2 regions of the Bacillus sp. V2I10 genome follow, and region 2 is predicted to be linked to the other one. Evidence: a T-box and tRNA genes for the amino acid it is inferred to sense, from the RefSeq annotation. Region 2 holds a T-box; the other holds one or more tRNA genes.

Region 1 (15,258 bases), 1.3 Mb from region 2:
ACTCGTCTGCTTGTATCACGTTCAATATAGACTTTTTCATCAGGCTTTTCGAATACAAGCGTCCGTTTTATGAGAACTTCCGTCGTCCGTTTCCCGATAATATCACTATTATTCGGATCTGATGTAGCGATTACGCGGCTATTTTTATCAATGACTCTAATTTCCTGGATTTCATCCTTTGCAAAATCCTTTAAAATAGCCGTGATATCCTCTTCTAGTGTCGGAATTGTGTCTGTAGAATCTTCTGTTCGTTCTTTTGTCATTTCCTGTTCTATGCTGTAATTAATGAAATTAATTCTTTGTGTAATGGAGGTGTTGAAGTTTTCTGTTAAAGATCTCTCAAGCTGCTGTACAAAATAGACCCCAATGATTTGCATGGCAATCATGATCAGGAGCACATAAACCATTACGAATTTAAAATGGATTGATCTAAAAAAACCTACTTTATTCATGAAACCTACTCCTGTTCAGGGTTTCGCAAGTAATACCCGACACCTCTTCGTGTCACAATCCAAGTCGGATGACTCGGGTTATCTTCGATTTTCTCCCTAAGTCTGCGAACAGTTACATCTACAGTACGGACGTCACCAAAATAATCATAGCCCCAAACGGTTTGAAGAAGGTGTTCGCGCGTCATGACTTGTCCAATATGTTTGGCCAAATAGTGAAGCAGCTCAAACTCACGATGAGTCAGCTCAATCGTTTCACCGCGTTTAGAGACGACATAAGCATCAGGATGAATCGTTAATGAACCGATTTCAATTTCATTTTTATCTGTTTGCTGTTCTGGAGGAAGAGCCTGCAATCTTCTTAAATTGGCTTTTACGCGAGCTAATAGCTCTCTGGTGCTGAACGGTTTTGTCACATAGTCATCTGCACCCAGTTCAAGTCCAAGGACTTTATCAATTTCAGAATCTTTTGCTGTCAGCATGATAATTGGAATTTCGTATTTTTTCCGGACTTCACGGCATACTTCCATTCCATCTTTATTCGGGAGCATAATATCTAAAAGGATGAGATCAGGCTGAATTTCTTCTACCATTTCCAATGCTTCATTTCCATCATAGGCACAAAATACTTCATAACCCTCTTTTTTTAAGTTAAATTGCAGAATGTCTGCAATCGGCTTTTCATCATCAACAACTAAGATTTTCTTTTCCATGGCCAATCGCCCCTTTTATATAAGGTGTTTCTTTCCTTATTCTTAATTTACCACTTCTATCTAATAGATTCATCTTTTCAAAGCGTATTTCTTTTTAGCTATTTCCTAAATGTGCCGCGGTGAACCAGCGAAAGTGCGAAAAGAGGTTTACAGCTGAAGCTCGTATGAATTCACTGAAATTTCACCCTCACCCTTATTTCTTTCAGTGAAGACAAAAACTCGGCATTTTGCCGAGCTAAAAAGAGGAAAACCTCTAGCAAAGCTAGAGGTTATTTTTTCACGTAATCAAGCGGATTTTTCAATTTTCCATTTTGATAAACTTCGAAGTGCAAATGAACACCGGTAGAACGTCCAGTAGATCCCATCACACCGATTTTCTGGCCTTGAGATACTGTTTGTCCTACTGAAACCGAAATAGAGTCTAAATGGGCGTAAACAGTTTTCATTCCATTGCCGTGATCAATCTCTACTTTATTTCCATACGCTCCAGAGTTTCCAGCTGAAACGATTTTTCCATTGTCTGCAGCTTTTATCGTACGATCGCTTGGACGGGCAATATCTATCCCTTTATGCATTTTCCCCCAGCGGGTTCCGAGCTTGCTTGAAACATAACCGCCTACAGCTGGCCATGCTAATGATCCATTTCCGCGAGAAGGAACAACTTTCGTGCCTTTGACGATAATTTCTTTTACTGGTTCAGTCAGTGTTTCATCTTTTGTTGTTTCACGTTTCACTTCATTGCCATTTTCTTTAAAAACAATATAATTTAACAGCTTTTGACCGTCTTTACCTTCTTGCTTCGTTTTCTTGTCGCCTTTGAACATAGAAGAATCTTCAATCACTTCTGTTTCATAGGCAATCGCTTCTTTCTTTGATACTTCTTCTTTTACAAGTACATTTGTAAATGGTTTATATTCTTTTACATTCAGTTCGTCTCCAGGCTTAATGATATCCTCATCTTTTAAGCTTGGATTCAGTGCAAGCAAATCTTCTAATGTAAGCTTATATTCAGCAGCTATTTTACTGAGTACATCTGTATCATTGACTTTATGCTTTTTCTCTTCAAGAGTTCCTTTTTCAAGAAGTTTTATGCCTTCCTCAGCAGTAATCAGCTTGTCGGGAGAAACTTTTTCTTCAGTTACTGAAACTTTATCAGATAAGGAAACGTCTAATATACGTGATTGGTTTTCTTTAATAGGCTGCAGAGGCACGTTGGATTTTTTCATCGTATCCAGCTGCTTTAAAACTTCCTCTGAAACATATTTGCCTTTAAATTTTTTTAATACGCTTTCGGCTTCTTCTTTGTTTTTGAAGTAAGCAACGTTTTTATCGTCTACTTTAATGGAAGCAGCTACTGCCACAACATCAAGTTCTGCATTCAGTTTATTTAACGTTTCATCATTATTCGAAATAGGGCGAAACATTTGTTCAGGGATGATTTCAATTTCTTCAACCGTTAATTGATAATCTTTATAGTTCTTTTTGGCCTCATCAATTTTCTGCTTTGAAAGGTCATCAATTAACTGCTGACTGTCTACTGTACCTGCTAGATCTCCACCTAAATAGACATGATAAACGGTTTCAAGATTTTCTTCTGCAGATGCAGATCCAATGCCAAATGACAGACCGCAAGCCATTGCGAAACTAAAAAAAGCCTTCTTCATTATGCTGTTTTTTGTATATTGAACGTTGTTTCCAACAAATCCATTTATGCGCTTAAACACGATTTAATTTCCTCCCAATTAACCACTGCTAAGTACTTTATCTATCATTTTATAAGCAAATAGTTCTATTTCGACAAAATTCTATTTTTTTACCACTATATTAAATTAGCATATTATCAGACAATTACCTAGTGATTTTGAAAAATGTAACATTTCTGTATTATTGGTGTCATAATTTACTGTTTCCTGTAAATATATGCCCATACAAGAAGAATTTTTCATGACAAAAAAGGCACAAAAATAAAAAAGACATGCATCCTAAAAGGATCATGTCTTTTTTGAGTGGCTCGGGACGGAATCGAACCGCCGACACAAGGATTTTCAGTCCTTTGCTCTACCGACTGAGCTACCGAGCCATGTTTAAGTATGAGGTAAAATGTTATGTAAAACGCTGTTTATTACCGGACCTTTATTATTATAATTCAAGGTTTGCGGAAATACAAGAAAATTTTCGAATAATAACGGCAGATTATTTAATTTGGCAGTACTTATCATGTCATATAGCCAATTTTAGAATTTTCACAGCCGAAACTGGAAAACTTTCATCCGTTTTTTTGATTTTTTCAGCTGATATTGAAAATCTTTCAGACTGTTTTGACCTTTTATCGGCCTAACTGCAAATTCCAGCCGCTCAAGTTATAAAAAAATCGAAAGGAGGCTAGCCCCTTTCGATCAGCTGCTTAGCTATATACGCTTCTTACAACGTTTGTTTGTGTTCTGTCAGGGCCCACTGAGAATACTGAAAGAGGGATGCCTGTAAGCTGTGATACACGCTCGATGTAATTGCGGGCATTTTGAGGAAGCTCACCAAGGTCGCGAACGCCTGTGATGTCTTCTGTCCAGCCTGGAAGCTCTTCATAGACAGGCTCGCAATCAGCTAATACTTTAAGGCTTGCAGGGAAAGATTCCATGATTTCACCTTTGTATTTGTATGCTGTACAGATCTTCAATGTTTCAATGCCAGTTAATACGTCAATAGAGTTTAATGATAAATCCGTAATTCCGCTTACGCGGCGTGCATGACGGACAACGACGCTGTCAAACCAGCCTACACGGCGTGCACGGCCTGTTGTTGTACCGTATTCACGGCCGACTTCACGGATTTGATGGCCAATTTCATTATCAAGTTCAGTTGGGAACGGGCCGTCACCAACCCGTGTTGTATATGCTTTAGAAACACCGACAACATGGTTGATTTTCGTTGGTCCTACACCAGAACCGATTGTAACTCCTCCCGCTACCGGGTTTGAAGAAGTAACAAATGGATACGTACCCTGATCGATATCAAGCATAACACCCTGGGCACCTTCAAATAATACACGTCTGCCGCCGTCAAGAGCATCGTTCAATACAACAGCTGTGTCACAAACGTACTGCTTGAACTGCTGACCGTACTCATAGTACTCATCAAGGATTTCATCAATCGTGAATCCTTCTGTCTCGTAGTACTTTTCAAGCATGCGGTTCTTTTCTTCAAGGTTTCTAGTTAATTTTTCTTCAAAAGCTTCACGGTCTAATAAGTCAGCGATGCGGATTCCTACGCGTGCTGCTTTGTCCATGTAAGCAGGGCCGATCCCTTTTTTCGTTGTACCGATTTTATTGGCGCCTTTGCGTTCTTCTTCTACTTCATCAAGCTTTAAATGATAAGGAAGGATTACATGTGCTCGATTGCTGATGCGAAGATTGTCTGTGCTGACTCCGCGCTCGTGAAGATAAGCAAGCTCCGTAATTAGAGCTTTCGGGTCTACTACCATTCCATTGCCGATTACACAGGTCTTTTCACTGTAAAAGATACCTGATGGAATTAAGTGGAGCTTATATGTTTCACCGTTAAATTTAATCGTATGTCCAGCGTTATTCCCGCCTTGATAACGAGCGATAACCTCTGCATTTTCTGAAAGGAAGTCGGTAATCTTTCCTTTACCTTCATCTCCCCATTGTGTTCCAACAACTACTACTGAAGACATTAATGTGCACCTCCGTTTTTTTTCAACTCTTTCTCTTTTCGCACTATCAAACAAGCTAATTTTACCTGAAAACTTAGCTCAAGTCAACGAAAAGACGAACGTTAATGAGATTACAATTTCATTTCGTTCGTAATAAGACCTGAAAAAATAAAATAACATACCATCTTCACATAGAGTTCCCCTAATTAAGGGTTTCATTCTTAACGGTAAAGGGTTAAAGTCTTCAAAAAAAAGAGCCGTCTTTATGAAGACAGCCTAAGCACCTGGCGGAACGCCGGCATCATCGAATCGCCGTTCCAAGTTTACGAATTTATTGTATTCTTTTACGAAAGCAAGACTGACCGTACCGACTGGACCGTTACGCTGTTTTGCAATGATGATTTCGATGATATTTTTATTTTCGGATTCCTTATCGTAGTAATCATCACGATATAAGAAAGCAACAATATCCGCATCCTGCTCGATACTTCCTGATTCACGGATATCTGACATCATAGGACGCTTGTCCTGACGCTGCTCAACTCCGCGAGATAGCTGTGATAGGGCGATAACAGGCACTTTTAATTCCCTTGCCAGGGACTTAAGTGTCCGTGAAATTTCAGATACTTCCTGCTGGCGGTTATCTTTATTTCGTCCGCTTCCCTGAATCAGCTGCAGGTAGTCAATCAGAATCATCCCAAGACCGCTTTCCTGTTTGAGGCGGCGGCATTTTGCACGGATTTCACTTACCCGGATGCCTGGAGTATCATCTATAAATATACCCGAATCCGACAAGCTTCCCATCGCCATGGTAAGCTTTCCCCAGTCTTCCGGAGTTAAGTTGCCGGTACGCAAATTCTGTGCATTAATGTTGCCTTCCGCACAAAGCATCCTCATGACGAGCTGATCTGCCCCCATCTCGAGACTGAAGATCGCAACGTTCTCATCTGTTTTCGTTGCCACGTTTTGCGCGATATTCAAGGCAAAAGCGGTCTTACCGACAGAAGGACGGGCAGCTACAATAATCAGATCATTTCGCTGAAAACCGGCTGTCATTCTGTCGAGCTCCGTAAAGCCCGTGGCAATTCCAGTGATGTCCCCTTTTCTTGTGTGGAGCAATTCAATGTTATCGTACGTTTGAACAAGAACATCTTTAATATTCTGGAAAGCTCCGGCGTTTTTCCGCTGTGAAACCTCCATAATGTTTTTCTCGGCTTCATTTAATAAAACATCTACTTCATCTTCACGGGAATAACCGTCTTGAGCAATCGTTGTAGCTGTTCGGATCAATCTCCGCAAAATCGACTTCTCTTCTACGATTCTACCGTAATATTCGATATTGGCAGCAGTCGGAACCGCATTTGCCAGATCACTTAAATAAGATACTCCGCCGATTTCCTCTAATAAATTGGCATCAGCAAGCTCAGAGGTTACTGTTACTAAGTCAACAGGCTCCCCTTTATCCGCAAGCTTCAGCATCACATTGTAAATCTTTTGATGAGATGCTCTGTAAAAATCTTCTGGAATCAAAATTTCAGAAGCGGTGATTAAAGATGCGGGTTCTAGAAAAATCGCTCCGAGTACAGCTTGCTCCGCCTCAATATTTTGTGGAGGAATCCGATCATCAAACATTTCATTCATGATGATCACCGTCCTTATCATTTAATTAGAAAAGCGCGAGCGCCTAAGGTCAGCTCCGGCAGGCAGATCCATTCTGACCGAGGAGTTAGGCGCTGCAGCTAGACATGGATGAACAAAAAGTTATACTTCTCTATAATAGGAAAAAATGTGATGATGCGAAAAGAAGCAGCATCCATTCACACATCACATTTTTTATACTGATTATTTTTGTTCTGTTACGTGCACTTTAACAGTTGCTGTTACCTCCGGATGCAGTTTTACAGGTACATTTGTATAGCCTAAAGCACGGATCGCATCCGGCAGGTCAATTTTTCGTTTATCAACTTTATGGCCATGTGATTTCAGAAGCTCATCAGCGATTTGCTTGCTTGTAATGGATCCGAATAAACGGCCGCCATCTCCTGATTTCGCCTTAAGTTCAACCGTTAAGTTTTCAAGCGTTTCTTTTAGTTCAACCGATTTTGCAAGCTCTGCAGCCGCTTCTTTTTCTTCTTTTTTCTTTTGACCTTGAAGCTTGCTGATTTCTGCCTGATTGGCTTCAATCGCAAGTCCCTGCTTAATTAAAAAGTTATGTGCGTAGCCGTCAGCTACATTTTTAACTTCTCCTTTTTTCCCTTTACCTTTTACATCTTTTAAGAAAATAACTTTCACGACTTAGTTCCTCCTTCTAAATACTCTTCGATCGTATGTTTTAATCTTTCTTCTGCTTCAAGCAGCGATACATGTTCAAGCTGTGTAGCCGCATTTGTGAGGTGACCTCCGCCGTCTAAAGCTTCCATGATCAACTGCACATTGATATCCCCAAGGGAACGGGCACTGATGCCGATTGTGTGCTCGTTTCTTCTCGCAAGAACGAATGACGCCACAACACCGCTCATTGCCAAGAGCGTATCTGCTGTTTGAGCAATGATGACCTGATCGAAATAGTCCTCTGAATCAGGATCTGATTTTGCAATGGCGATGCCATCTTTAAGCATGTTGGTATTTTGAATGATCTTTGACCGCTTTACATAATGATCAATATCTTCTCTCATAAATTTTTGCACAAGAATCGTGTCAGCCCCTTTAGATCTTAAATAGGAAGCTGCATCAAATGTACGGGAACCAGTTCTGAGAGTAAAGCTTTTAGTATCGACTATAATGCCCGCAAGCAAAGATGTGGCTTCAATCATGTTCATTTTCAGACGTTTGGTCTGATATTCCAGGAGTTCTGTCACAAGCTCTGCTGTTGAAGAAGCATATGGCTCCATGTAAACCAGCAATGGATCCTTAATAAACTCTTCCCCCCGGCGGTGATGATCAATGACCACAACGTTGTCCACTTTATTCAGCAGCTTTTCATCGATGACAAGTGAAGGCTTATGAGTATCCACAACAATCAGAACTGTGTCATCTGTAGAGATTTCCAAAGCTTCTTCTCTAGTTATAAAACGGGACCACAAATCAGAATGCTGCCTTACTTCCTGAATCAGCCGCTGCACGCCTGTATCAATCTCGTTTAGATCAAGAACGATAAAGCCTTCCTTTTCATTTACCTGAGCTACTTTCAGAATGCCGATGGCTGAGCCTATCGCATCCATATCAGGGTATTTATGTCCCATAATGATGACTTTGTCACTCTCTGAAATAATTTCAGTCAGCGCATGCGAGATCACTCTTGCACGCACTCTCGTTCTTTTTTCCATCGGATTCGTCTTGCCGCCATAAAACTTCACTTTTCCATTCGTCTGTTTAATGGCAACCTGATCTCCACCGCGTCCTAAAGCGAGATCAAGACTTGATTGAGCCAAATCCCCAAGCTCAGTAAGAGAAGGCACACCTGAGCCTATACCGATGCTCAGTGTAAGGGATATGTTTTGAACAGTTGTCTGTTCCCTAACTTCGTCAAGAATGGAAAACTTTCCTTTTTCAAGCTTTATTAAAATATTTTCATTGAGAATCGCCATAAACCGTTCTGATGACGTCCTTTTCAGAAAGATGCCGTAGTCTGTTGCCCATTTATTCAGCAAGGAGGTTACTTGACTATTAATTGTGCTTTTCGTCTGGTCATCCAAACCTTGAGTGACTTCATCGTAATTATCAAGAAAAATAAGAGCAAGAACGGTCCGCTCATCCTCATACTGCTTTTCAATTTCTATCTGCTCCGTAACATCAAAGAAGTACAGCAGTCTTTCCTCGCGCTTGATGATTACTTTAAACTTCCGTTCGTGAAGAGTTATGGTTTCTGTATCGACTTCCTGCTTCACAAGGGGCACAAGTGATTCGGCTACATCATACATGGACCTGCCGACCAATGTGTCTTCATGGAAACAGGATGTCAAAAACGGATTAGTCCATTCTATATGATAATGTTCGTTAAAAAGCATAATCCCTATAGGCATTTCCATTAAAGCTTCTTCGCCAACCCGCTTCAGACGGTAAGAGAGAGTCGAAATGTAGGTTTCCAATTCAACCTTCAGCTTTTTATCGGCTATTTTTAAAAGAAATAAGATCGCACCTAATAGAAAGACTCCGGCAACACCAATCATCCATTGATAATAAAAGATGATAATGATGGCAATCACAGTCAGGCCAATTAATGCAAATAGGGGATACCTGATAAACGGTTTTTCGTAAAAACTGGGCATTTTGTTTCAGCTCCTCAAACAACAGTGAAACATACGTAAGACAGCGGCTTACTCCTTCTGCGCACTGTATGAATCTAGTTTATGCGCCTTAGTGCTATTTCTTCACGCGGCCCCGCAAATTAAAAGCTAAATCAATTATACCTAAGATTCGCACAAGATACATCAGGATCGGCAGAATCAAAGAAAGAATGATTGCTATAACAGGTATGGCTTTCGAATAATTTTTCACATGACAGTAAAAGAAAATAAAAGAGAAGCCTTGTACCACTAACAGCACCTGGAGAACAAACAGCAGATTTACAGCAGCAATATATAGAAAGCTGCCTGTATCCAAATTTAAAAAGAATAAAAAACTGACAATCAAGTAATACCAGACAATGCTTGACGGCAGCTTCCACTCTCTGAATGGCTTTAGCGGCACAAGCTGGATTTTCAGCCTTTTAAGAACAGGAATGGTTACAGCATGAGACAGTAAGGCAAAGATAAATGAAACACTTACAAGCAAACTTGGAATTAAGTAGCCTATATATTTCATTTGTTCTTCTAATTGATTAATCGCTGCTTCATTTGCTTCCTGACCAATTGCAGCCATCATTGACTTTGCCATATCAATCGTTTCGTCCATGCTGCCTGTCGCTTCTTCAATTGGATCGATTTGAAAAAATGCCACAGAGGCTGCATACATGACGACAAAGCTGATGAGAAAGGCAATTGTGCCCCCGATCAAAGCGCCTGCCGTTTGCCTCTTCTGATAAAAGTAACCCATCACGATTCCGCTCAGGGCATATGTTAAAGTTAATGGCAAAGCAAACAAAGAACCAACTATCAATGTAATGAAGATAGAAGCGGCCATTAAAGTGACAGCAGCTTTAATCCCATGTCTCACCGTATAAAGAATAAACGGCAATGGCAAAAAGACCATTAAAAATGCCCCAAACAGCGGCAGATAAAGTGTCATTAATGTTAATACAGTAAAGAGCGCAAGTAATATCGCACCTTCTGTCAGTATGTTAACCCGTTTCACTGTTTCACCTCTTTTATACTTCCAAGCTTATTTTAAATGAACCGTGTGTGACAAATCAAATGGTTGGATAAAGAGTAAATAAAAAAGCAGCAAGGAATCCTCACTGCCTTTTTCATCTTACTATTCGCCAGATACGTATGGAAGTAAAGCCATTTGACGAGAGCGTTTAATAGCAATCGTTAATTTACGTTGGTATTTAGCGCTTGTTCCTGTTACACGACGAGGTAAGATTTTACCACGCTCAGAAACGAATTTTTTAAGCAAATCTACATCTTTGTAATCGATGTTAGTGATTCCGTGTGCAGTGAAGTAGCACACTTTACGACGTTTTGCACGTCCACCTTTGCGTCCGCCTGCCATAGTTTTTTCCTCCTTCCATTATGAAATGCACGTACTATATGTTTTAAAACGGTAAGTCATCATCAGAGATATCAATCGGCTTTCCATCATTAGCGAATGGATCGTCATCAAAGTTCGAACGGCCTTGATTACGCTGATTCTGATTTTGATTTTGATTTTGGTTTTGGCTGAATGGATTTTGCTGACCGCCTTGTCCACCTTGGCCGCCGCCATAATAATTGTTGTTTCCGCCACCGCCGCCGCTGTTTCCACTGCCGCTTTTAGGTTCAAGAAACTGTACGCTTTCTGCAACCACTTCGGTTACATAAACACGTTTGCCAGTCTGGTCTTCATAGCTGCGTGATTGCAGACGTCCATCTACTCCTGCCAAACTTCCTTTTTTAAGGAAATTTGCAACATTTTCTGCCGGACGGCGCCATACGACACAGTTTATGAAGTCCGCTTCTCTTTCACCCTGCTGGTTTGTGAAGGAACGGTTTACAGCTAATGTAAAAGTAGCAACTGCAGCTCCAGCTGGTGTGTAGCGCAGTTCTGGATCTTTTGTTAGTCTGCCGACTAAAACAACCCGATTCATCATCAGAATCATCCTTTTTTAAAGATATCTAATCTATATGAATTACACTTCTTTTCTAGTTACCATGTGACGCATGATGTCTTCGTTGATTTTCGCTAAGCGGTCAAATTCTTGAACAGCTTCCGGCTTTGATGCAACTTGAAGAAGCATGTAGTAACCGTCACGCAAATCGTTGATTTCATAAGCAAGGCGACGTTTGCCCCACTCTTTTGTTTCTTCAACTTCCGCACCATTGTCAGCTAAAATTGTGTTGAAACGCTCAACTAGAGCTTTTTTAGCCTCATCTTCAATGTTTGGACGGATGATATACATGATTTCGTATTTATTCATCTCTTACACCTCCTTTTGGTCTAAACGGCCCTAAACGGGCAAGGAGCAATTAAACAATTCAATTACTCACAAGTTTAAATTATAGCAAACAAAACGACTTTAGGCAACCAAATTAAACATTAAAACGGAAATGGATAACGTCGCCATCTTTTACGATGTACTCTTTTCCTTCTAAACGCACTTTCCCGGCTTCACGTGCAGCTCCCATTGTTCCTGCATTCAGCAGATCTTCATAGGAAACTGTTTCAGCACGGATAAATCCGCGTTCGAAGTCAGAGTGAATAACGCCGGCACACTGCGGAGCCTTCATTCCTTTTTTGAAAGTCCACGCGCGGACTTCCTGTACACCCGCTGTAAAATAAGTCGCAAGACCTAGAAGATTGTATGAAGCTTTAATAAGCTGATCAAGACCTGATTCTTCAATGCCAAGTTCTTCAAGGAACATTTCTTTTTCCTCTCCATCAAGTTCGGCAATTTCGGATTCAATCTTCGCACATACAACAATGACTTCAGCTTTTTCATTCGCAGCGAATTCGCGAACTGCTTTTACATATTCATTGTTTGAAGCATCAGCCACTTCATCTTCAGAGACATTAGCTACATACAAAACAGGTTTGCTTGTCAGCAAATGAAGATGCTTAACAATTTTCATCTGTTCATCTGTGAATTCCACAGAGCGGGCCGGTTTGTCGTTTTCGAATGCATCTTTCAGCATTAACAGAACCTCGTGCTCATAAACAGCATCTTTATCTTTTTGCTTAGCAAGCTTGCCGACACGCTCAATACGCTTGTCTACAGACTCTAAATCCGCTAAAATCAACTCAAGATTGATTGTCTCAACATCATCAATCGGATCTACTTTTCCTGAAACGTGAGTAATGTTGTCGTCTGCAAAACAGCGCACAACGTGACAAATGGCATCTACTTGACGAATATGTGAAAGAAACTTGTTTCCAAGTCCTTCTCCTTTACTTGCACCCTTAACAATCCCTGCAATATCCGTAAATTCAAACGCAGTAGGAACTGTTTTCTTTGGTTTTACAAGATCTGTAAGCTTTTGAAGACGCTCATCCGGCACTTCTACAATCCCTACGTTAGGGTCAATTGTACAAAATGGGTAGTTTGCTGATTCAGCACCAGCCTGTGTAATGGCGTTAAAAAGCGTTGACTTCCCTACGTTCGGAAGTCCAACAATACCAGCGGTTAAAGCCATGGTTATTTCCACTCCTCTATATGAACAATATATAATCGATTAATCCGTTTACTGTTATCTAACCAATCTTCAACAATTATAGATACTAACGCATGAAATGACAAGCTTAAGAGGGGAAGTCTTTCATGGTAAAAGTTCATTTTTACTCATTAAAAAAAGGGGAAAACCAAACGAAAATCAAGGTTTTCTCCCTAAATAAACCAATTTAAAGCCATAAAACAGTTATTCTTCATGCTTGACTAATCTTTTTTTCATTTTCCGGGCAAATTCTCTTCTTGGAATCATCACACTGTGAGCACAGCCTTCGCATTTTATGCGGATATCCATGCCCATTCTAATGATTTTCCAGCGATTCACACCGCATGGATGAGGTTTTTTCATTTCGACAACGTCATTTATGCCAAATTCCTTGTCCACTATTCACTCATCCTTTCCTTTTGTTTAGCACCTTCATCCTGTCTTGTATACATGACCATGCGAGGGTATGGAATTTCAATGCCATGCTCATCAAGTCTCATCTTAATTTCTTTTCTCAGCACACGCGATATGTGAAAGTGCTTCATAGGAAGGACCTCACTGACTACACGCAAGACAACTTCCGATGGTCCCAGGTTTTGCACGCCAAGCAATTCAGGCGGTGCAACCATTTCTTCATACTTATCCGGCAGCTCGAGCAATAAATCTTCAATGACTCTTTCCGCTTTTGGAATATCCCCTTCATAGGCAATACTGACATCTACAAAAGCGACGCTGTTATTGACGGAGAAATTAGTCACTTCCGTAATATTTCCGTTTGGCAGAATATTGATTTCTCCTGTCCAGCTCTTGATCTTAGTCGTGCGAAGTCCAATTTCTTCAACGGTTCCTTCAAATTGGCCGACACGAATCATGTCACCAACTGAAAACTGATCTTCAAAAATAATGAAGAATCCTGTAATGATGTCTCTGACAAGATTTTGTGCACCGAATCCGACTGCGAGCCCGACAATTCCCGCTCCAGCGAGCAGAGCCTTTACATCAAAGCTTAATGTCTCAAGGATCATCAGCAGGGCAACAAAATAAACGAGGTACGTTAAAATGTTATCGAGCAGCTTGACCAGCGTATTTTCTCTCCGCTCTGAAATGCGGAGCGGTGACTTTGTTCTCAGTAAGAAAAATTTTCCAATGACTGCATTTCCGACTCGAATAAGGATCGTTGAAAGGATCATAATGCCAATAATCTTCAGCAGTCCTAGTCCAAAGTTCAGCCAGAGATCTTCGTTTAGAAGAGAGGCACCCATTTTATCTATAAGCTTATTTATAAAATCCACATCAGATCAACCTTTCCTTTAGAAAGAATTACACGCTGCATTCATAAAGATAGGTTTTATTTTAACAACTTTTCTAAGCAATTTACAGTGCTTAGCAAAAACTCTTATTATCTCTTAAATATGTATAGATTTCTATATTCTTCCGTATACTGTTACTACTATATTGAAGGAGTGAAATGATGAATTTTAAATCTGGCTTTTTAAAACCGCAGCGAGACCGAATTTATTATGAAGATGACCATGCGGCTGAACATTTATCATCAGAAATAAAACTCCTTCTTTCTGTACGGAAACCCATCGTTGTCCTATGTATTGGAACAGACCGCTCAACCGGTGACTGTTTAGGCCCTTTAGTAGGCACTAAGCTTATCGATGCTGATCTCAAGCATTTCCATGTTTACGGAACACTTAAGCATCCTGTTCATGCAGTCAACCTTGAAGAAACCATTCAAGAAATAGAACGAACGTTCGATAACCCTTTTATCCTTGCGATTGATGCCTGCTTGGGAAGACTGAAAAGTGTGGGGACATTTCAGGTTGGATCAGGTCCAATCAAGCCTGGTGCAGGTGTAAACAAGGTGCTTCCCGAGGTAGGAGACATTCACATTAATGGAATTGTCAACGTCAGCGGGTTTATGGAATTCTTTGTATTGCAAAATACAAGACTGCATCTCGTTATGACAATGGCTTCTATTATTGCAGAAAGCATCATTCTGGCTGATCAGCAGATAGAACTTAATAAAATCCCTTTAAAGACGAAGACCTCCTGGCTTGATCATGCTAAGGATGCAAACTTCAATTAAACAAATTTCATTAAAACAATAATGACTGCAACAACTGCCAGGCTTGGGAGCAGGTTTGCTACACGAATGGCTTTTATAGCAAGCATATTGATTCCAATGGCAAAGATCAGTATCCCGCCAACAGCCGTAATCTCTGAGATCAAATCCTCAAGTAAAGATTCCGGTACATACTGATGAATCACATTCGCAAATAAAGCGATGCCTCCTTCATATATGAAAACAGGAACCGCTGAAAGAAGAACACCGATGCCAAGCGTACTTGAAAGAACCATGCTCGTAAAGCCATCAATCATCGACTTTGTGTACAAAATATCATGATCCTGTCTCAATCCGCTATCAAGTGATCCCAAAATTGCCATTGCACCAATGACAAAAATAAGGGTAGCGGATACAAAGCCTTGTGCAAAATCCCCGGTTTGATTTCTGCTCAGTTTTTTCTCAAGCCAGTGTCCCACCTGATGCAGCATCTTTTCAATATCAATGGCTTCTCCAATGACCGCCCCAAAAACAAGACTGATAATCACGATAAACAGCTGTTCACTTT
Region 2 (15,258 bases):
GTGCAAGTCCGCACAGCGCTTGGAAAAGATGAAACGCTTTCTACTGTTCAGCTTGACTTCTTATTGCCGGAGCGTTTTGATTTAAATTATGTCGGCGAGGACGGCAAACAGCACCGCCCAGTTGTTATTCACCGCGGGGTAGTATCAACAATGGAGCGCTTTGTTGCATTCTTGATTGAAGAATACAAAGGGGCTTTCCCGACTTGGCTCGCTCCGACACAAGTGCAGGTAATTCCGGTTTCACCTTCTGTGCACCTTGATTATGCAAAAAAAGTTCAAGAACTGCTGCAGGCTGAAGGAATCCGCGTAGAGCTTGACGCACGCGATGAAAAGATCGGCTATAAAATCCGCGAGGCGCAAATTCAGAAAACACCTTATATGCTTGTTGTCGGTGACAATGAAGCGGCTGAATCTGCCGTTAATGTCCGCAAATACGGAGAACAAAAATCAGAGACAATTGCTCTTAAAGAATTTATCGAAGGAATCGTAAAAGAAGTGAAGAGATAAAATCTTCTCGAAAAAAAGTATTGCACATCCAGTAAATGTTTGATACAATTCATTTTGTTGCAATAAAACCAGCATGACTTGACAGCGGAAATTTTTTCGTGATATAATTTGCAGGGTAATTGAATAGAAGTTTGTCTTGCAAGCAGAAGCACCCGCTTCTCACCTGATCGACGCATCATTGCAGTCTACAGGTTTACGACTATATATACTTAGTATACTAAATCGTAGTGTGGGTGTTTTGTGCGCCCACACTTTTTTGTTTTTCAAGAAAGTGTAGCACAAACAATTCATCTGTTCAGTTAAAAATCCTTGGAGGTGGCTAATTATTAGCAAAGACATGATGGTAAACGATGGAATTCGCGCTCGTGAGGTTCGTCTAATTGGTGCAAATGGCGACCAGCTTGGAATTAAATCTCGCCAAGAGGCGCTTGAGATTGCTGCCAGATCGAATCTTGATTTAGTTTTAGTTGCTGCAAACGCGAAACCACCTGTATGTCGTATTATGGACTATGGCAAATTCCGTTTTGAGCAGCAAAAGAAAGATAAAGAAGCACGTAAAAATCAAAAGATCATCAGTATTAAAGAGGTTCGCTTCAGCCCGACAATTGATGAGCATGATTTTAACACAAAACTTAAGAATGCACGCAAGTTCCTAGAAAAAGGAGACAAAGTGAAAGCTTCTATCCGTTTTAAAGGCCGTGCAATCACTCATAAAGAAATTGGTCAACGTGTTTTAGACCGTTTTTCTAAAGCTTGTGAAGATTTAAGTACAATTGAGTCTCATCCGAAAATGGATGGACGCAGCATGTTCTTGGTTCTAGCACCTAAAGTAGAAAAGTAAAGATACGAGGAGGAATACCTTATGCCAAAAATGAAAACTCATCGCGGCGCTGCAAAGCGTTTCAAAAAGACTGGATCAGGTAAATTAAAACGTTCACACGCTTACACTAGCCATTTATTTGCTAACAAATCTACAAAAGCAAAACGCAAACTTCGCAAAGGCACTTTAGTAAGCAAAGGCGACTTCAAACGCATCCGTCATTTATTAGATAATATTAAATAATTCGTTTTCACATAGGAGGGAATTGACATGCCAAGAGTAAAAGGCGGTACTGTCTCACGTCAAAGACGTAAAAAAGTTCTTAAATTAGCTAAAGGTTATTACGGTTCAAAACATACATTATACAAAGTTGCTAACCAGCAAGTAATGAAATCATTAATGTATGCTTACCGCGATCGCCGTCAGAAAAAACGCGATTTCCGTCAGCTTTGGATTACTCGTATCAACGCAGCTGCTCGCTTGAATGGTCTTTCTTACAGCCGTTTAATGCATGGCTTAAAGCTTGCTGGCATCGAAGTAAACCGCAAAATGCTTTCTGAGCTTGCTGTAACTGATGCTCAAGCATTTGCTCAATTAGCAGACGCTGCTAAAGCAAAATTAAACAGCTAATCGCTGCAGAAAGGTCATTCTCACCGTTTGAGAATGGCCTTTTTTCTCATTATTTTAAAGTAGATAAGAAAGTTTGGAGCATTGATGGCAAGCGGAAGCAAGCCCAGCTCCTCGGACAGAACAAATCCGTCAAAATAGTCAAAACCGGACTTTGCTGCTGATCTGTCATGCCAGAGCTAAACAGGCACTTGCACTTTTCTTAAAGAAAGGATGATGATGATGGCGCTTTTGATCAGTTATTACATATTGCTGAATATTTACGGCTTTTATTTAATGGGAGCAGATAAAAATAAAGCTAAAAAGGGACAATGGAGAATTAAAGAAAGCAATCTTTGGTTTATTGGCTTTATTGGGGGAGCGATCGGGCTGACAATTGGAATGAACACTTTCAGGCACAAAACGAAGCATCAATCTTTTGTTGTCGGTCTGCCTGCTTTAATGATTATTCATCTCGTCCTGTTCGGCTATTTTTTATATAAGATGTCATAATACTCCATTGAATAAGATACAATTTAGTACACACGATTCTCACAAAAAGTCATCTTATGAACTGCATGAAAGAGGTGAGGACAATCGATCTTGCAACTTCTGCAGTCGTTTCAACGGTTCAGTCAACAGGCTTTCTAGCCCCGCTTTTTTTTATCTTTATGCACATTTTAAGACAGTTTTTGTTCATTCCTGTAGTTGTCATCTGCATCATTGGCGGAATTTTATTCGGCACTCAATTTGGGACCTTTTATTCCATTATTGGCCTGACTGTCGCAAGCATAAGTTTTTATACCCTATCAAAACAATTTCCTTCTTTTTTGGAGCGTTTTTCAGGGTTAAAGAAAAAATGGCTTGGAAACTATACGAGACTTTCTGTAGGGCAAATTATTGTTCTCAGAATGATCCCATTCGTTAACTTTTCCATTTTATCGTTTTGTATCCTTGATCGGTCGACTTCATTTAAAGACTACGCAAAGCTTTCTTTTTGGACTCATATACCTGCAGCTTTTTGTTTTACATCTTTCGGGGCATACTTTGGGAAATTCTCTCTTGTTACAACAATTGTATTAATTGGAACGCTGATTTTATTTGTCTATTTGCTGAGAGAAAAAAGAGTCATTATTAAATGGCATGATTTTTTTGCAAAAACCATGCAAAAGCCGTGACCTCTGTCACGGCTTTTGGCTTTTTAACAAGAATTCTTTCACGGGACTTTTCCAATCAAGAGAAGCATGAGGATATCGTTCCCTCACTTTTTCTTCTACAAATTCAAAATCAGAGAGGGAGAGCCCTTGAAGTTTACTTAGGCTTTCGGTCCAAATAAAGATGGATACAACCTCAAACGCCTGATCTGTTGTTCCAAGGTATTTCTCGCCTTCGAACAAAACACCCTTGTAAGTTAACAAGAAGTTTTTGCGCACATTGTCACGTTCATCAAGCAGAAAAAACTGCTTTTTTTCCTGTGCAAGCTCAAGCTTCCGCTTGGGATTCAGCACATATTTTGCAAGAGAATATAGGACAAAGACAATAAGAACAAGCAAAAGTAATCGTAACAGGATTACTATCATGGCAGTGCCTCCCAAACGTATTTTGTTACAATACGATTGAAGCATTCATAAGGTTTCAGTTTTTTTATGTATGATTAAATTTTTTTGAAGTAAACAAGTGTAAGTGGTAAACTTGGCGAAGTATAGGAGTGATGAACAATGAATTTATTGAAATTGATTGAGATGCAGAAGGACCTTGATTTGAAAATTGAAAAACAGCACGGCCTGGAAGAGGAACCGCTGCTTGAAAAGAAAATTTTAGCTTTGCTAGTTGAAGTTGGCGAACTTGCCAATGAAACAAGGTGCTTTAAATTTTGGAGTTTAAAACCTCCAGCTGAAACAAGCGTCATTCTTGAGGAGTATGTGGATGGCATACATTTCATTTTATCGCTTGGAATTGAGATTGGCATGACAGAGGGTTATGAATTTGAACTGCTCGATGAAGAAATTTCTTTAACAGCACATTTTGTTCATGTATATGAAAAGATAGCGCAGTTTGAAAAAAGCCATTCTGAAGCACACTATCTTGAAATGTTTCAGCAGTATCTTTTGCTTGGAAAAGTTCTTGGATTTTCGGCTGAAGATATTGAGGCTGCTTATGTTAAAAAGAATGAAGTAAACCATGATCGTCAAAAACAGGGCTATTAAGATTTTGAATTACTTTCCAGCGTTTAGTATAATAGGAAATAGTAAAAGAGGGGGGTAAATGAATGGCGAAATTAGATGAAACACTGCAGATGCTGAAAGATTTAACAGATGCAAAAGGCATTCCCGGCAATGAAAGAGAGCCGAGAGAAGTCATGAGGAAATACATAACGGCATATGCCGATGAGGTTACGACAGACGGTCTTGGGAGCTTAATCGCCAAAAAAACAGGCAAAGAAGGCGGCCCGAAAATTATGGTTGCCGGCCACTTAGATGAAGTAGGCTTTATGGTCACGCAAATTGATGATAAAGGATTTCTTCGTTTTCAGACGGTTGGCGGATGGTGGTCACAGGTTATGCTTGCACAGCGTGTGACGATCACTACAAAAAAAGGGGATGTTACAGGTGTTATCGGTTCTAAACCGCCGCACATCCTTCCTCCTGAAGTGAGAAAAAAAACGGTCGACATTAAAGATATGTTTATTGATATAGGGGCATCAAGCCGTGAAGAAGCAATGGAGTTCGGTGTCTTGCCTGGAGATCAAATCGTCCCGTATTTTGAATTTACGGTTATGAACAATGAAAAGATGCTGCTTGCAAAAGCGTGGGATAACCGCATCGGCTGTGCAATTGCAATTGATGTCCTAAAAGGGCTGAAAGATGCTGAACATCCAAATGTTGTATATGGTGTGGGTACGATTCAAGAGGAAGTAGGGCTTCGCGGAGCACGTACGTCAGCACATGCCATACAGCCTGATATTGGATTTGGCGTTGATGTTGGAATCGCTGGTGATACACCAGGAATTTCAGAGAAAGAAGCATCAAGTAAAATGGGTGAAGGCCCGCAAATTATTCTTTATGACGCATCAATGGTGTCTCATAAAGGATTGCGTGATTTTGTTGTAGGTGTTGCCGATGAACTCAGCATCCCATATCAATTTGACGCGATTGCAGGCGGAGGAACAGATTCAGGCGCAATCCATATGACAGCGAATGGCGTTCCGGCTCTTTCCATTACGATTGCTACTAGATATATCCACTCTCATGCTGCCATGCTGCATCGGGATGATTATGAAAATGCAGTGAAATTAATTACTGAGGTTATTAAACGTTTAGACGAAGAAACCGTTAAAACGATTACCTTTGATTAAATAACATAAAAATGCTGGGCAGTCTGCCCAGCATTTATTTCTTCTTTAAACCTTCTTCAAGAATCGTCAGCATTTCATTTTTCTCATCCTCGCTTGAATTCTGCCAGATCACTTCGAACAGAACGCCTAAGCCAGGAAGCATTTTTTCTTCGCCGTTTTGAATCGCATCTACAATCGTATCCTCAAGCTGACCTTGATCATTGCCTGATACATTTGAGATAATGGCATTTCTTAGATTTAAATCCAACATAATCACTCCACATCATATAATATTTACCTATCTATATCCTGTGTTAGTTTGTGTTTTTTATGTATGTTTTATAAGATATAATAAAGAAAAGTGAAATCGCCCGTTTAGCTCAGGCATGACAAATAAAGCTCCGCCATAAAAGCCCGGATATGACTTTTATGGCGAAGCCGTTTGGCGATTCAGCTGGACAAAAGATATAAGCAGAATATTAAAAGTTCCATTAATTATATAGAAGAAAAGCAGCTATAAAGGAGCAGTACTCGTGAAACGAATTGAATCTATACAAAATCAAAAAGTAAAGCAGTGGCGTAAATTACATACCAAAAAAGAACGTGACACAACGAATACATTTTTAATTGAAGGCTTGCATTTAGTAGAAGAAGCCTTAAAAGATAAATCAGTGATTAAAGAATTGATCATTTCAGAAGAAGCATCCATTCCATCTCATTGGAATGCGGATGATCTGCCGATTATATATGTCACGAAAGAAATCATGAAAGCTATCTCTGAAACAGAATCGCCTCAGGGTGCAGCTGCAGTCTGTGTTCAATCAGAAAAGCACGAAATCAGTGCCTGGAAAAAGGTCGTGCTGATAGATGCCATTCAGGATCCGGGGAATCTTGGAACAATCATCAGGACTGCAGATGCAGCAGGGATGGATGGAGTCATTCTTGGAGACGGAACTGTGGATGCATACAATTCAAAGGTTGTCCGTTCCAGTCAGGGATCAATCTTTCATATTCCAATTGTAAAAAGAAAATTGAATGAGGCAATCTCAGAGCTTAAACTGCAAAATGTCTCTATATACGGAACCTCGCTTCAAAATGGTGTTGATTACCGCAAAACCGAAGCAGCAGCTTCATTTGGTCTTCTTATTGGCAATGAGGGAAGCGGAGTAAATAAAGAATATCTACAGCTCACTGATCAAAATCTGTACATTCCGATTCTAGGAAAAGCAGAATCCTTAAATGCAGGAATTGCAGCGGGCATTCTTATGTATCATTGTATAGGAAGTAAATAAAAAAATAGTAAAATTTCCCCAACTCCTAATTTACGGCGGCTTCGGCTAATAAATTAGGAGTTTTGCTAAATAGAAATGAAAACGGCTGAATGCACAAGAAAACAGCTAGAACAAAAAAGTGAACGGCTAAAATAATTCCAAAATCCGCTAAATTAAACGGAATTTCCGCTAGAAAATATGAAGTTTTGGCTAATAAAACTCCAAATTCGGCTAAATGTTCATCCCAATCTGAGCTGGATTGTCAGTCCTCGGCCAGAACAAATCGGCCATAAAAGTCAAACCCGGACTTTTCTGACGGATTCTTATCTGTCTGTCGGGTCTGATCAGTCGATTCCGCTTTTCGGTATTGCATGAACATATTCTTTTCATTATAATAAGATACAGTTACATACTCTAACAGCGATGATAGAGAAGAGTAGTTTACGGGAGCGTCAATCAGGGAGAAAATGCCGGTGACTGAGAGCATTTTTTTGACAGCAGTAAATGAATTCACCTCTTTAGCTGGCATCAGGACCATTCGGTTTTTGAATGTAAAGATGTTCCGGATCAATTCCGTTATCTTAGAACGAAGTGAACAGCTGTTTCTTTTTGGGCTGTTAACAAGGGTGGTACCGCGATATTCAACTCGTCCCTTTTTGGGGCGGGTTTTTTATTTTGGAAAAAAATGAGCAATCATTTGAAATAAAGGAGGAAACAGCATGCAGGAGCAACTGAAACAGCTTCAGTTAGAAGCACTTGAAAAAATACAAACAGCTAATGATTTAAAAAGCCTGAATGACATCCGTGTCTCATACTTAGGCAAAAAAGGACCGATTACAGAAGCGCTTCGCGGTATGGGAAAACTATCTGCAGAAGAGCGTCCGTTAATGGGTGCTCTTGCAAATGAGGTCCGCGAAAGCATTGCAACAAGCATTGCAGCAAAACAGGAGGGACTTGAGGAAGCTGCGGTTGAGGAAAAATTGGCAGCAGAAACAATCGATGTAACTCTTCCTGGACGCCCGGTCCGATCTGGAAACCATCATCCTATTACAGCTGTTATTGAGGAAATTGAAGATCTTTTCCTCGGAATGGGCTATTCAGTTGAAGAAGGCCCTGAAGTTGAAACGGATTATTTTAACTTTGAAGCATTGAACCTTCCTAAAGGACATCCTGCCCGGGATATGCAGGATTCATTCTACATTACAGATGAAACGCTGCTTCGTACACATACATCCCCTGTTCAGGCTAGAACGATGCAAAAGTATAAAGGGCAAGGTCCTGTTAAAATTATTTGTCCGGGTAAAGTGTACCGCCGCGACAACGATGATGCGACACATTCTCATCAATTCACTCAAATTGAAGGGTTAGTGATCGATGAAAACATCAGCATGAGCGATTTAAAAGGAACGCTGGAAGCCTTTGCTAAAAAGATGTTTGGTGAGGACAGAGAAATTCGTTTGCGCCCAAGTTTCTTCCCATTTACAGAGCCTTCAGTCGAGATTGATGTTTCATGCTTTGCATGCGGAGGACATGGATGCAATGTATGTAAGGGCACTGGCTGGATTGAAATTTTAGGTGCAGGAATGGTTCATCCGAACGTGCTTGAAATGGCTGGATTTGACTCGAAAAAATACAGCGGATTTGCATTTGGAATGGGACCTGAGCGCATTGCCATGCTGAAATACGGCATTGACGATATTCGCCACTATTACACAAATGATGTACGTTTCTTAAAACAATTTAAAAGAGCATAAAAGGAGGTTTACCGATGTTTGTTTCATATAAATGGCTGCAGAATTACGTTGATCTCAGCGGAATATCAGCAGAAGAACTGGCAGAAAAAATTACTAGAAGCGGGATAGAAGTAGAAGGTGTTGAAGCGCTGAACGAGGGTATGAGCGGTGTTGTCATCGGTCATGTGCTTGAAAAAGAACAACACCCTAATGCAGATAAACTGAACAAATGTTTAGTCGATGTCGGGGGAGAACTGCCTGTACAAATCATTTGCGGTGCTGCAAATGTCGATAAAGGCCAAAAAGTAGCAGTTGCAACTGTGGGTGCAGTTCTTCCTGGAAACTTTAAGATTAAAAAAGCGAAGCTTCGCGGTGAAGAATCAAACGGAATGATTTGTTCTCTTCAGGAGCTGGGAATTGAGTCAAAGCTTGTGGCAAAAGAATTTTCTGAAGGGATTTTTGTTTTCCCGAATGACGTTCAGCCAGGTGCAGATGCTCTAGCTGAGCTGAGCCGTGATGATCAGATTCTTGAACTGGGGTTAACTCCGAACCGTTCAGATTGCTTAAGCATGCTTGGTGTCGCACATGAGGTAGCGGCAATTTTAGGAAGAAGTGTCACATATCCTGATCTTACACATGAGGAAGCTTCTGAAAAGGCATCAGATTTTATTTCTGTAACCGTAGAGGCCAAAGAAGAGAATCCATTATATGTTGCTAAAGTGATCCGCAATGTACGAATTGCTCCATCACCTCTTTGGCTTCAAACAAGGTTAATGGCTGCAGGAATTCGTCCGCACAATAATGTTGTGGATATTACCAACTATGTATTAATCGAATACGGTCAGCCTTTGCATGCCTTTGACTATGACCGCTTAGGTTCAAAAGAAATTCTTGTTCGCCTTGCTGAAGCAGGGGAAGAAATCATCACATTAGATGGACAGAAACGTGTCCTTACTCCTGAACACCTTGTTATAACAAATGGGAAAGAGCCTGTTGCTCTAGCAGGCGTGATGGGCGGAGAAAATTCTGAAGTTCATTCAGATACAACAACGATCCTGCTTGAGTCTGCGTACTTCAACGGTCAAACCGTCCGCAAATCTTCCAAGGATCATGGGCTGCGCAGTGAAGCTAGTGCACGTTTTGAAAAGGGCGTTGATCCAAACCGTGTCTGCGCTGCAGCAGAACGTGCAGCACAATTAATGATGGAGCTTGCAGGCGGAGAAGTATTAAATGGATCTGCAGAAGTGAACTACTTAGAAGCAGAGCCTGCTGTTGTCAGCATTCATGTAGATAAAATCAACAAAGTGCTCGGCATGAACATTTCAGTAAATGAAATTCAGTCGATCTTCACTCGTCTTGGCTTTGAAGTAAAGGAAGATAACGGAACGTTTACGGTTACTGTTCCGACAAGACGCGGAGACATTACGATTGAAGAAGATTTAATTGAAGAAGTAGCAAGACTGTATGGCTATGATAATATTCCATCAACATTCCCGGTCAGCGCTTCTTCACCAGGCAGACTGACTGGATATCAGTCAAACCGCCGCAAAGCACGCCGTTATCTGGAAGGAGCAGGCTTGTACCAGGCGATTACGTATTCTTTAACAAGTGAAGAAAAAGCATCTCAATTTGCTCTTGAAGCATCAAATTATACTCGTCTTGCTATGCCGATGAGCGAAGAGCGAAGCGTCCTCCGCTTAAGCTTGGTTCCGCATTTGCTGGAAACACTGAAATACAATCTTGCTCGTCAAAATGACCAAGTAGCGCTTTATGAAATGAGTTCGGTTTTCATTTCAAATGGAGCAGACGAACAGCCTGTTGAAAAAGAACGACTAAGCGGTGCTGTTACTGGTTTGTGGCATTTAAATCAATGGCAGGGTGAAAAGAAGCTTGTTGATTTCTATGTAGTAAAAGGAATTCTTGATGGATTGTTTGATGTCCTTGGGCTGAAAGAGCAGATCACATACAAACAAGCTAAGCGCGATGGGCTGCATCCTGGTCGTACGGCAGAAGTCTTGCTAAATGGGATCACTGCCGGATTTATCGGCCAAGTTCATCCAAAGCTTCAAAAACAAATGGACCTAACTGAAACATATGTATTTGAACTTGCTTTACAGCAGCTGCTGAAGGCGAATCTGGAAGAATTAAAGTTTTCTGTGATCCCTCGTTTCCCTTCAATGACAAGGGATATTGCCCTTGTTGTTGACAGAGAAATTGTCGCAGGCGATCTTAAAGAAACGATTTCTGAAGCAGGCGGAAAGCTTCTAAAAGAAGTGTCTGTATTCGATCTATATGAAGGCGATAAACTGGAAGAAAATAAAAAGTCGCTCGCCTTCTCTCTGCGCTATTTCGACCCGGAGCGCACATTAACGGATGAAGAAGTAACGAAAGCTCATGAAAAAGTGCTTCGTGCAGTTGAAGAGAAATACGCAGCTGTGCTGAGAGGTTAATGAATGACATGAAAAGCAGTGAAATCTAATGAGATTTCACTGCTTTTTTGCATTCAGTTTTTCTCTGTAACGTCTCTGATAGACTGATAAAGTATGTCAGTCATCTCATCCAGTTCCTCTTTTGCAGCTGCAAGCGGCGGCATAAATACAATGACATTTCCCAGTGGTCTGAGGAGCATGCCGAGCTCTCTTGCACGTCTGCAGACTTTAACTCCCACCCTGTCCTTCCAATCAAACGGTTCGGCTGTATCCTTATCCCTCACTAATTCTATCCCGATCATAAATCCTTTTTGCCGAATATCACCCACGTGGGCTAATTGTGAAAAAGCTGTTAATTGACTTGCCAGATATTCTGACATGATCTCTACTTCCTGTATTAAATTCCGCTTCTCTATTAATTCAAGATTTGCAATGGCAGCAGCACATCCTAAAGGGTTTCCGGTGTAACTGTGGCCATGGAAAAACGTTTTTTGCTCCTCATAGTCTCCTAAAAATGCAGTGTAAATCTCTTCAGAAGCAACTGTAATTGCGACAGGAAGATATCCTCCTGTCAATCCTTTTCCGGCTGTTAAAAGATCAGGAGTTACATCCTCGTGCTCACATGCAAACATTTTCCCTGTTCTGCCAAACCCCGTAGCGACTTCATCCGCTATCATAAGAACCTCATATTTGGTACAAAGCTCTCTCACGCCTCTCAGGTAACCTTCAGGCATCACAATAATTCCGCTTGCACCTTGTACTATTGGTTCAATAATCAGAGCAGCAATTTCATCAGAACGTTGGGCCAACAGAGTCTCTAACTCTTTTAACAATTCATGAACGATGACAGTTTCAGAATTGCCGTATGGTGAACGGTATACCGTTGGATAAGGAATTTTAACGCAGTCAAAAAGCAGGGATGAATAGGCTTTATGAAACAGGTCGATGGCTCCCACTGAAACCGCGCCAATCGTATCTCCATGATATGCTTCTTTCATAGTGATAAATTGTCTCTTAGTTTCTTTTCCTTTATGCTGCCAGTATTGAAAGGCCATTTTAACAGCAATCTCTACAGAAGTTGCACCTGAGTCTGAATAAAACACTTTGCTGAGGCCATCAGGCATAAGTTTAATGATTTTTTCAGCCAAAAGAATGGCAGGAACATTGGCCATTCCAAGCAGGGTGGAGTGTGCTACTTTATCCAGCTGCTGAGTGATAGCTTCATTTAATTCTCTTACATTGTGGCCGTGCACATTTAACCAGATGGAAGAGACGCCATCCCAATATTCTTTGCCGTTTACATCAATTAGTTTTAGGCCATTTCCTTCAGCGATAATAACAGGCTGATCCTCTATGTACTCTTTCATTTGGGTAAAAGGATGCCAAATATATTGCTTGTTCTTTGCTGCCAGTTCTTCGTAGGTGATTTCAGCGAGTTCCGGACTTTTATACATGGTTTGCCCCCTTTAAGAATATTGTTATAACTCTATCGTATCGACAGTAAACAATATATGTCAACCAAAAAATAATTAAGTTGACATATATATTTTGCTGCAGATAAAATGAAGACAAATAGAAGGAAAGGAAGAAAAAGGATGAAGCGTTCGCTGTCGGTTTATTCCATTTCAGTTGTATCAATGTTTGCAGCTTTAACAGCAGTAGGAGCATTTATTAAAATACCAATGCCGGTTATTCCATTTACATTGCAGATTCTATTTGTCTACCTTGCAGGTGCTTTGCTGGGCAGTAAGCTTGGATCAATGAGTCAATGTCTTTATATTGCAATCGGACTTTCCGGACTGCCGGTATTTTCAAACGGTGGAGGGCTTTCCTATATTTTTCAGCCGACATTCGGTTATTTAATGGGATTTGCTGCCGCCAGTTTTGTCATTGGCTATATCCTTGAGAGATGCAATCAGCCGAAGCTGAAGCATTTTCTGTTCGCCCATTTTACTGGTCTTATCATTGTTTATTTGTTCGGCGTAGGCTATTTATATCTCTCGTTAAACACTTGGATTGGAACAGGGATTTCTTTTGGTGCAGCATTTTACAGCGGTTTTTTGCTGAGTATATTCGGCGACTTGCTTCTTTGTTTTGGAGCATCGCTATTAGCATTAAGATTGTATAAATCTGTGCGCAGGCCGTTAGAAAAAGGTCAAGTATCCTATTTTGGGACAGCTAAAGGATGAGCGGAGTATTTGTTACAGGCACAGACACAGGCATTGGCAAAACGTTTGTAACGGCGTATTTACTGGGAATTCTTCAGCGTTCCGGTATAAAAGCCGTACCGTACAAACCAGTTCAAAGTGGCGGAAGGCGGGAGGAGGGCATTCTTGTCGCAGAGGATATTGAAGAATATCGTCTGGCTGCAAATCTGCCCTACCAGCAAGATGAGCTTTGTACATACTGTCTGGAAGAACCCGTGTCACCCCATTTAGCCGCAAAAATATCAGGTGTTAAAATCGATAAGAACCGTTTGGTCAATCAATATCTAAAGCTTCAAAAGGAAAATGATCTTGTGATCGTAGAAGGTGCAGGCGGTCTCGCAGTTCCTCTTGCTGAAAATGAAGATGCAATCTATTTAACGAAAGATCTTATTAGAGATCTCGACATTCCTGTCCTGATTGTCACTCATCCCTCGCTTGGAACGATAAATCATTCTTTGCTGACAGCAGAATATGCAAAGAAAAATGATATAACCATTCTTGGATTTATCATCAACAATGTGTCTGAGAAAGAGTCTTTAATGGAACAGGACAATGTGCGGATGATTGAAATCTTGAGCGGGGTGCCTGTGATTGGGAAAATTCCATACTCGAAGGGAAAGTTTGAAAGTCTATTAAATAGAGAGTCTCTTATTTCATTGGAACAAATCGTGAAAAAACAGCGGCAAAATCATTGAGATTTTGCCGCTGTTTTTATTAGGTTTCATCTATCCTTTTTTCTTGCAGCCAATTTTTTTGCTTTGTCTGTATTGGCAAAATGAAACTTTGTTAAGCTTTTTAATGTGCTTTCTCCTTTTTTCACAATGATTGCTGCTGCAGCTTCGTCAACCTTCGCTCCAGCACCTTTGGGAAGTGTCATGCCGGCTTTTTCAGACAGACGATCCATTTCCTTAAGGAAGGCGTATCTTGCCAAAATAGAAGCAGCTGCAACCGCAAGGTGTATTCCTTCTGCTTTTGTGCTGAAAAAAGTATTTTCTTTACGGTAGGAATTTCCGCTAAGATGCTTGAAATAGATGGAAGGCTCTGCAAATTGATCGATCAGCACAGCTTCCGGCACTTCCGGCTCAATTTTGTCGTAAAGTTTGTTGATTGCCTGATTATGAAGGATGGCCTTCATTTTCCCTTGTGACATCCCAGTGCTCTGCAGCTGATTGTATTTTTCATTATGCAGGACTAGCAGACTGTAGGGTACGATAGATAGCAGATTTTTGGCAATGGCTGTAATTTGTTTATCATTTAAATGCTTCGAATCTTTTACGCCTAATTCCTGAAGCAGCGGAATCTGCTCTTTTTTCACATAGGCTGCAACCACGGTAATCGGGCCGAAGAAATCACCGGTTCCGACTTCATCCGATCCTATGATGGAGAGAGTGGATATGTTCGCCGGCGGACTAAAAACAGTAAGTGGCTTCGAAGGTTTCTTAGTAGTCTTTTGCTCTGGCTTAGACCACTTTTCTGCTTCTTCCGCTGCCAGATTACCCTGAAACAGAACTTTTCCTGACTTATAGGCAGTAATGGTACATCCATTTGATTTAGCAGTAAACACAGCACCCGGCGGGAGCTTTGAGCCCAAATCCGAAGAGTAATAGGATTTCATTTTCAGGATGGTCGGCTGATCGATTTTAATAACGGCATTGGACAAGAGATGACACCTCTTTTAAAATAATAATTGATACTAGATATTGATTGGCATTATCTTTCCATTATACTAGATATCATGTTATGATAAAGATTAGGATTCTCAAGAATGGAGGATTTTTCGTTGGATAACCACTCAAAAAAGAAAACGACAGTTGATATATATGGACAGCAATTTTCAATAGTAGGCACGGAAAGCACAAGTCATGTGCGCCTGGTGGCTTCTATTGTTGATGATAAAATGCGTGAAATCGGCAGCAAAAGTCCTAATCTTGATATTAATAAGCTGGCAGTCTTAACTGCAGTGAATGTTGTGCATGACTATTTAAAATTAAGAGATGAATTTGAAAAACTAGAGAAACAAATCATAGAAAAGGATTGACGCGGTAAATGCTTGATATTGCACTTTTCATCATCCTGGCAATGGGCCTGTTAGTCGGATTAAAACGCGGCTTTATTCTTCAATTCATACATCTTACTGGGTTTATCATCGCCTATATTGTAGCATATAAATACTTTGGTGTTTTGGCGCCAAAGTTAGAGCTGTGGGTTCCATACCCAACGCTTGGCGAGAGCGGATCGGCTATTTCCTTTTTTACAGGCGGAAATCTTGAAGATGCTTACTATAGAGCCGTAGCGTTTGTCATTTTATTTATCGGCACAAAGATCTTGCTGCAAGTAGTAGGATCTATGCT

What was found. A T-box is a leader RNA that pairs with one kind of tRNA and senses whether it is charged. The one in region 2 lies ahead of pheS (phenylalanine--tRNA ligase subunit alpha), so its partner is inferred to be a tRNA-Phe.
Region 1: it encodes a tRNA-Phe, which carries the amino acid that the T-box ahead of pheS (phenylalanine--tRNA ligase subunit alpha) is inferred to sense. The anticodon was not compared.

Annotation. Positions count from the first base shown of each region.
Region 1 covers NZ_JAUSYV010000001.1:380,577-395,834, reverse strand. The annotation lists gene walK (cell wall metabolism sensor histidine kinase WalK) at 1-452, opposite strand, end outside; gene yycF (response regulator YycF) at 458-1,162, opposite strand; gene QFZ72_RS02185 (M23 family metallopeptidase) at 1,432-2,886, opposite strand; tRNA gene QFZ72_RS02180 (tRNA-Phe) at 3,170-3,242, opposite strand; gene QFZ72_RS02175 (adenylosuccinate synthase) at 3,567-4,853, opposite strand; gene dnaB (replicative DNA helicase) at 5,109-6,473, opposite strand; gene rplI (50S ribosomal protein L9) at 6,675-7,124, opposite strand; gene QFZ72_RS02160 (DHH family phosphoesterase) at 7,121-9,100, opposite strand; gene QFZ72_RS02155 (YybS family protein) at 9,195-10,124, opposite strand; gene rpsR (30S ribosomal protein S18) at 10,245-10,484, opposite strand; gene ssb (single-stranded DNA-binding protein) at 10,528-11,061, opposite strand; gene rpsF (30S ribosomal protein S6) at 11,101-11,388, opposite strand; gene ychF (redox-regulated ATPase YchF) at 11,501-12,601, opposite strand; gene QFZ72_RS02130 (DUF951 domain-containing protein) at 12,824-13,021, opposite strand; gene QFZ72_RS02125 (mechanosensitive ion channel family protein) at 13,018-13,911, opposite strand; gene yyaC (spore protease YyaC) at 14,091-14,714, shown strand; gene QFZ72_RS02115 (DUF554 domain-containing protein) at 14,711-15,258, opposite strand, start outside.
Region 2 covers NZ_JAUSYV010000001.1:1,665,696-1,680,953, forward strand. The annotation lists gene thrS (threonine--tRNA ligase) at 1-507, shown strand, start outside; ribosomal protein L20 leader region at 642-771, shown strand; gene infC (translation initiation factor IF-3) at 830-1,348, shown strand; gene rpmI (50S ribosomal protein L35) at 1,370-1,570, shown strand; gene rplT (50S ribosomal protein L20) at 1,598-1,957, shown strand; gene QFZ72_RS08370 (DUF1294 domain-containing protein) at 2,177-2,446, shown strand; gene QFZ72_RS08375 (TVP38/TMEM64 family protein) at 2,503-3,111, shown strand; gene QFZ72_RS08380 (sigma-w pathway protein ysdB) at 3,118-3,513, opposite strand; gene QFZ72_RS08385 (dUTP diphosphatase) at 3,652-4,140, shown strand; gene QFZ72_RS08390 (M42 family metallopeptidase) at 4,203-5,288, shown strand; gene sspI (small acid-soluble spore protein SspI) at 5,323-5,535, opposite strand; gene QFZ72_RS08400 (TrmH family RNA methyltransferase) at 5,801-6,559, shown strand; T-box leader at 6,953-7,195, shown strand; gene pheS (phenylalanine--tRNA ligase subunit alpha) at 7,258-8,292, shown strand; gene pheT (phenylalanine--tRNA ligase subunit beta) at 8,307-10,721, shown strand; gene bioA (adenosylmethionine--8-amino-7-oxononanoate transaminase) at 10,775-12,154, opposite strand; gene QFZ72_RS08420 (biotin transporter BioY) at 12,296-12,889, shown strand; gene bioD (dethiobiotin synthase) at 12,886-13,602, shown strand; gene rnhC (ribonuclease HIII) at 13,629-14,567, opposite strand; gene zapA (cell division protein ZapA) at 14,673-14,945, shown strand; gene QFZ72_RS08440 (CvpA family protein) at 14,954-15,258, shown strand, end outside.